Regions from separate parts of the Paenibacillus sp. MAH-35 genome, predicted to be linked through region 2. Evidence: a T-box and tRNA genes for the amino acid it is inferred to sense, from the RefSeq annotation. Region 2 holds a T-box; the other holds one or more tRNA genes.
The links. A T-box is a leader RNA that pairs with one kind of tRNA and senses whether it is charged. The one in region 2 lies ahead of AC3Y2E_RS19570 (alanine--tRNA ligase), so its partner is inferred to be a tRNA-Ala.

Region 1: it has a tRNA-Ala gene. The T-box ahead of AC3Y2E_RS19570 (alanine--tRNA ligase) is inferred to sense a tRNA for this amino acid. The anticodon was not compared.

Annotation. Positions count from the first base shown of each region.
Region 1 is NZ_JBYUPU010000005.1:58,643-62,062, reverse strand. It holds gene AC3Y2E_RS06820 (ABC-2 transporter permease) at 1-381, shown strand, start outside; gene AC3Y2E_RS06815 (GntR family transcriptional regulator) at 381-746, shown strand; partial or broken gene AC3Y2E_RS06810 (transposase) at 775-944, opposite strand; tRNA gene AC3Y2E_RS06805 (tRNA-Ala) at 1,225-1,292, opposite strand; gene AC3Y2E_RS06800 (hypothetical protein) at 1,367-1,678, shown strand; gene AC3Y2E_RS06795 (hypothetical protein) at 1,744-2,649, shown strand; gene AC3Y2E_RS06790 (hypothetical protein) at 3,208-3,420, shown strand, end outside.
Region 2 is NZ_JBYUPU010000018.1:95,732-99,151, reverse strand. It holds gene rlmD (23S rRNA (uracil(1939)-C(5))-methyltransferase RlmD) at 1-832, shown strand, start outside; T-box leader at 1,270-1,513, shown strand; gene AC3Y2E_RS19570 (alanine--tRNA ligase) at 1,635-3,420, shown strand, end outside.

The DNA.
Region 1 (3,420 bases), on a different contig from region 2:
GCCATGCTCTATGGCGTAATGACGCTACGTCTGTATCCAAATCTGAAATACATTTTCTTCGCACCCTCCTTTGGTTTTTGGGGACTTTGTTTCGTCATGCTGGCGATTTTCAACATTATTTTTATCTCCATGTATTACAAGACGGCGTATAAATACGGTGCGCCAGCGTTTGTAGCCATTGCAGCTGCTATACTGTTTGCCGGGGGCGCAGAATGGCTCGGCATACAAAATTCGTTCGTGTTTGATCTTCTCAAAGGAATTGGTGCTGATAATTTGGCCATTCAACTCTCAATTCTGATTACGGGCTTCGTGATATTTGCGATATTTACGATAATCGCTTATCATATTGCCAACAAACGGTTTGAGAAAGTGGAAATATAATGAACATAGCGATTTCGAACACATCTGATAAACCCATTTATCAGCAGCTTTTTGAACAAATCAGCGCACAAATTTTCAAGGGCGAACTAGAGAATGGGTATAGTTTGCCGCCCATACGACAAGCGGCAACGGAGCTTCGTGTTAGTATCATTACCGTCAAAAAAGCGTGGGAAGAACTCGAACGGCATGGTTTGATTTATACCGTAACCGGCAAAGGATGTTTTGTCGCCGATCTCTCACCCGATGAGATGCTTCAAAAACGCAATGAAATGATCTTGAATCAGATGGCTATCGATACTTCCTATTACAAATCCTTTGGCCTGACCATAGATGAAGTTTATGGGCTTTTGAAGGAAGTTTATTGAACTGTGATATAACAGAAAACCACGTGTTGGCTGAAGACAGCATGACAAAGTCAATCGGTGCAAAGCTAAACCCATCGGACCAGCCTAACGTCAGCATGTTGAAGCCTTTGACAAAACGCCCTGTCGTATGGTCGAACACACGGGCAAGTAATTCCGCTTTTTGCTGCGGTTTCGCCGAAGAACCGAGTCATCCACAATTTCACCAAACAAAGGGGTGTTTTTTCTGTCAAGACCCTATTATTTTTTTAGGATTTTCCTTTATCCATAAGGGATTTAATAAGCCGATCGCAGCGGTAAATTTCCATGCCGTTTCTTCCTCCACAAAGCGAAGCCAAACTTTGAGGCATATTCCGACTACTTTGCAGGGACCCCGGAGTTTCGCTTCGCTCTTTGTACGCGGTCTGAACCCTTATCAGGGGTTCACTCGGCCTTTGGACCAAAAGAAAAACACGGATCCAATGATCCGTGTTTTGATGTATGGAGCCTAGGGGGATCGAACCCCTGACCTCATCGCTGCCAGCGATGCGCTCTGACCAATTAGTCGAAAACACTACCAAGATCATTGAGGTTAACATAACAAAAAGTTGGGCGCATAAATGTTGAGAGAGAAGGTGCTGTGTATGGATTTATCTGAGCACATGAAAGAAACCGCAGATCTCATCGCAGGGTACATAACCGGCCGGCTCTTTGTTGATGCGGACACGATCGGCATGCAGCTCAATAGTGGAGTGGAACTTATTTTAACGGACAAGCACGGAATTGAAATTCTCAATGGCAGCGAGTACATCCAGATCACGATCAAGCAAATGCGCGAGGCGCGGACGGTTGAAGGATGGCCGCTATTTGGCGGATTATATGCACGAGTCAGGGGTGGGGATATTCATACGATCAATTATAGAGGCGTAACATCGCCTCTTTTTACATTTTGGTAAAATAAAGGATTTCCAAGAATATTGTCGTATTTACATCCAAAAAGGAATTTTGGCAGGGGGTACATATGACAACAGAAGTTGATCAACAAGGATATAGTTCAAAAAAATGCTTTATTGTTACTCCAATAGGTGGAGACAACACGGACATAAGACGAGCTGCAGAAGGAGTTATTGATGCTGTTGTAGTCCCTATTCTTACTAACCATTTTGGGTTTTTAAATAGCAATATAACAGTAGCTCATCGTATGCCGCATCCGGGATCTATTAACAAACAAGTTATACAGAGAATACTGGAAGATGATCTTGTAATCGCAAATCTTACTGGACTTAATCCGAACGTTATGTATGAACTCGCCATTCGACATGCCTCCAGAAAACCAGTCATAACTATTTGTGAGAATGGAACAAAACTTCCTTTTGATATCATAGAAGAACGTACAATTTTTTATGCCAATGACATGTACGGTACAGTAGATTTAAGTAATAAACTCCGAGTAGTCATAGAAGATGTTTTGGAAAGCAATGAATTACCTGACAATCCCATTTACAGGGTAATCGAGAGTAATTTAATACAAAAATCAGACAAGTTCGACGATAAAGATAAGATCTTCATATCACGTATGGAGCGACTAGAGGAGAAACTGAATAATATCGGCTCTAATTCAATAAGTCAACTTCAAACAATTGTAAAAGTGGATAGATTATTTTTTGTTGAAGTTACAGGCGATTTGCCTGAATCCGAAAACGATCTTGGCTTAAAAAGAGCTACAATAGGGAATAATAGCTCGATAAACTCCATTACTTTTATTCGGGGTGTTCCCCCTGAGAAATCTAAAAAAGGAATTAAAGTAATTACTATTTCTGTCAACGATCCAAAAAAAGAGGTAAATACACTCACACTTGAAATAGCTCTCATGAATATTCTTCCAAAAAACCTCACTATTGTATCAGTAGTAGAGTCTGCGATTTAATTGGTATAAAAAAAGCCATAATTTAACCGAAAAAAAACGTCAAAACAGTAAGTCACGGCACTTTTAACCTGTTATATTTATATCATGGCAATACGAGAGAGGGACAGACACCCGACAAAATAACCTTGCTTGAGAGGCAGCGGCGCTGCATTCGCTTTTAGCGGATGGCCCCGCATAAGACCTCTCTTTTTTTATGCCGCGGGTAGATCTGCGATCTGCTCGTATTGCCTCTAATCACCCGCATCTGGCCGGTCGCACCGGTATCTGAAAAGGTAGGTGAGAAGCCTTTTGCAGAGTACACACTTTTGCGGGTGACTGGAATGCTTATCCCTTACATTCGAATACTCCGTTCCTGGGCTGTAGCGCTCTTGTCATAAGCGCTGCAGCCTGGACACCCTCCACCTCCGGGACAACCGCGATCCTAGCAGATAAAGGTACGGATCGGGACGGCTTGCCGGCCGCCGCAGCGAGAGCCGGCATTTCCTAATGTGACTAATCCCAGACAAGTTAGTATAATTAGCAGGATGAAACTATGGTTTTGAAAAGGTGGATTCCTATATGTCTGAAATTATACCTTGTCGGGTTCAAACAGCCTTTGACCAGTATAGCCCGGGTGAAGTAGTGTTTCTCGACGCTGCGCAAGCTAATAGACTTGAGGCCGACGGAGTCGTCGAAGTCCTGCTGAACGATCTGGACAGTAGATTGATCGGCGATCAAATTGTTGAACTGGCCAACCGGGAAATGGAGATGCTCCGGGAATTGATCGCCATG
Region 2 (3,420 bases):
CGCCGCCCGCGAGCTTGGCATACCGGCGTATAACGCCGAGAAGCGCGAGGGCGTGCTGCGCCATGTGATAATTAAGTCCGGCTACCGCACCGGCGAGACGATGATCGTTCTGGTTACGGCGGGGCCGGAGCTGCCGCATGGACCGGAGCTGGCGGAGCGGATCGCACAGACCTTGCCCGGCGTGGAGAGCGTGTGCCACAACGTCAACGACGGTGCGCCGGGCAGCGTCATGGGCCCGCGCACGAACGTGCTGTGGGGACGCGACCGGATCTACGATGCGATCGGCGACATCCGGTTCGCGATCTCCGCGCACTCGTTCTACCAGGTCAACCCGCTGCAAACCGAGGCTTTGTACCGCAAAGCGCTCGACTATGCCGGGTTGACCGGCAGCGAGACCGTGATCGACGCCTATTGCGGCGTCGGCACGATCTCGTTGTTTCTCGCGCGGCGCGCGAAGCGGGTGTACGGCGTCGAGATCGTCCCCGAAGCCGTCGAAGACGCCCGCCGCAACGCGGAGATGAACGGCTTGGCGAACGCGGAATTCACGGTCGGCAAGGCCGAGGACGTGCTCCCCTCATGGCGGGAGCAGGGCATCCGCGCCGACGTCATCGTCGTCGACCCGCCGCGCAAAGGCTGCGATGCCGCCTTGCTCGAGACGATCGTCGCGATGCGCCCGCAGCGCGTCGTCTACGTCTCGTGCAACCCCTCGACGCTCGCGCGCGACCTGCGCGTGCTCGAGGACGGCGGCTTCCGCACCGTCGAGGTGCAGCCGGTGGATATGTTTCCTTGGACGGCGCATGTGGAATGTTGCTCACTGTTAGTCAGGAAGTAAAACGAATAGTGCGAGATGTATTGGCGGATAGAGATGAAGATAAATCGCATGAATGAAATAGCCATGTTATGATTAGGATAGAAAAGATTAGGATAGAAAAAGGAGCCGGACGGCCATCCGACTCCCTGCACAACATTTTGGGTGGGAAGCCTCCCAGAGAGACTTTAGAAAATAACCCGTTCCCTTGGCGCTAACCTGGGCGGGTTATTTTCATGTTTTCAGATATGTGAGCAGGGCCAGCAAAAACATACCGAGCCTAATTACTTCCATCAACGAAAATTGCATAAGCATCACCTCCAAACGGGGAAGTCAGAGGATGCGAAGCAACCGAATTGCCAAAGCTGATGGTAGAATCGATAGACTTATACCTTATAAAAAAATAGTGGAATTAATTGACAGGGAAAGTTGAGTGTGTTAGTATTGCTTTAATTTAAAATGAAAAGGCTATGATGAGAAATAGTAGGTATTAGGGATCTCACAGAGAGAAGATGGTTGGTGCGAATCTTCATTGATCTAATAGTGAAGCAGTCTCAGAGCTGTGAACCGAACAGAGGAATCTTAGTAGGCTTCAACGGAGTTCCACCGTTATTCAGGAAACAATATCGGAGAAATCCCGTATTGATAGAGTGCAGAGAAATCTGAAATTAGGTGGTAACACGGACATAATAGTTCGCCCTAAGTTGACAAGAAATATGTCAGCTCAGGGCTTTTTTTGTTGTACTTCTTTTCGTTTGAATATTCGCAGAATAAAAACTTTTGGATTTTCCAAGAATAAATAATAATTGAAATGGAGGTAATGAGCATGGTGAAAATGACACCAGATGAGTTAAGAAAATCATATATAGATTTTATGAAAGGTATAGGGGCTAGCCAAGTGCCCTCTTCTAGCTTGTTACCAGAAAATGATCCCTCAACGTTGTTTACGGGAAGTGGAATGCAACCTATGGTTCCCTATTTATTGGGGGAAAAGCATCCGATAGGTAATGAGATAACTAATATTCAGAAGTGTTTAAGGACAGTGGATATTGAGGAAGTAGGAGATACGTCGCATCTAACATTTTTTGAAATGATAGGTCGATGGGAGTTTAAAGCAAATGAAAATAACTATAAGAAAAAGCAAATCGATGCCATTTGGAATTGGCATATCATCGAATTAGGAATTGATCCTGGCAGGCTGTATATCAGTGCTTTTATAGGAAGTGATGATTTGAATATACAGAAAGATACGGAAGCCATTCAAATCTGGTCAGATAAATTCAAATCAGTTGGTATAGAACCTATTATTGAGGATGATCCATATCAATATGGGACATCTAGAGGTGGAAGAATATTCTTATACGACGAAAAAGAAAATTGGTGGAGCAGAGCCGGAAGTCCATTCGATATGCCTGTTGGTGAACCAGGTGGGCCTGATAGTGAAATGTTCTATGATCTTGAACCAGGCGGCGATTCACTGGATCATCCTGCTTCTGTAAGCGAGAGGTTTTTAGAAATTGGGAACAACGTATTTATGTGTTACAAAAAAGAAGACACAGGATTTGTAAAAATGCAAAATCCCAATATGGATTATGGAGGCGGATTAGAAAGGGTTGCAACCGCCCTTAATGGTGACAAGGATATTTATAATACGGCTTTCTTCCTTAATCCCAAGAAAAAATTGATGGAGCTAAGTGGTAAACAATATACTGACGAATTAAAGTCGTTTAGAATCATACTTGATCATGTGAGGGCTGCTACTTTTCTAATTAATGATGGTGCGGAGCCAGCTAATAGTGATGCAGGGTATATAACAAGAAGGTTATTAAGAAGGGCGATTCGTGCAGGTAAAAAAATCGGTATACGAGGAAGTTTTGTGGGTGAGTTGTCTGAAGTTTATATAGATGAAGCAACAGCTTATGAAGATTTGATCAGTAATAAAAAGAAAGTTATCGAAATAGTAAATAAGGAAGAAAATCTTTTCTATAGAACTTTACTGCAAGGAGAAATTGAAATACAAAAACATCTTAAGAATAAAGGTAAAGTTACAGGTGCAGACGCCTTTTATTTTTACGAAACATATGGGTTTCCCTTGGAATTGACGGAAGAGTTCCTAACTGAAAGTGGATATAGTATGGAGGACAAGGCGTCTTATGTAGAGGCGGCAAAGAAACATGCTGAAAAGAGCAGAACTGCTTCTGCGGGTAAATTTAAAGGTGGATTAGCTGAACATTCAACGGAAACAACAGCGCTACACACGGTATCTCATTTATTACTTGCTGGTTTAAGGGAAGTTTTAGGTGATCATGTTCATCAACAAGGAAGTAATATTACTTCAGAACGATTAAGGTTTGACTTCAACCATGATGAAAAACTTACGCCAGAGCAAATAGCTGAGGTGGAGAAGTATGTGAATGATGCGATTTCATCAAAAGCAATTACCTATATTTCAGAGCTGCCTAAAACTGAAGCGAAAGAAAGTAATGTTGTAGGGAATTTTTGGGATAAATATCCGGATATCGTTAAGGTGTATACAATCAAAGATAACGAAGGGAAAGTTTGGAGTAGAGAAGTATGTGGAGGTCCTCATGTAGAAGATACAACAAACTTAG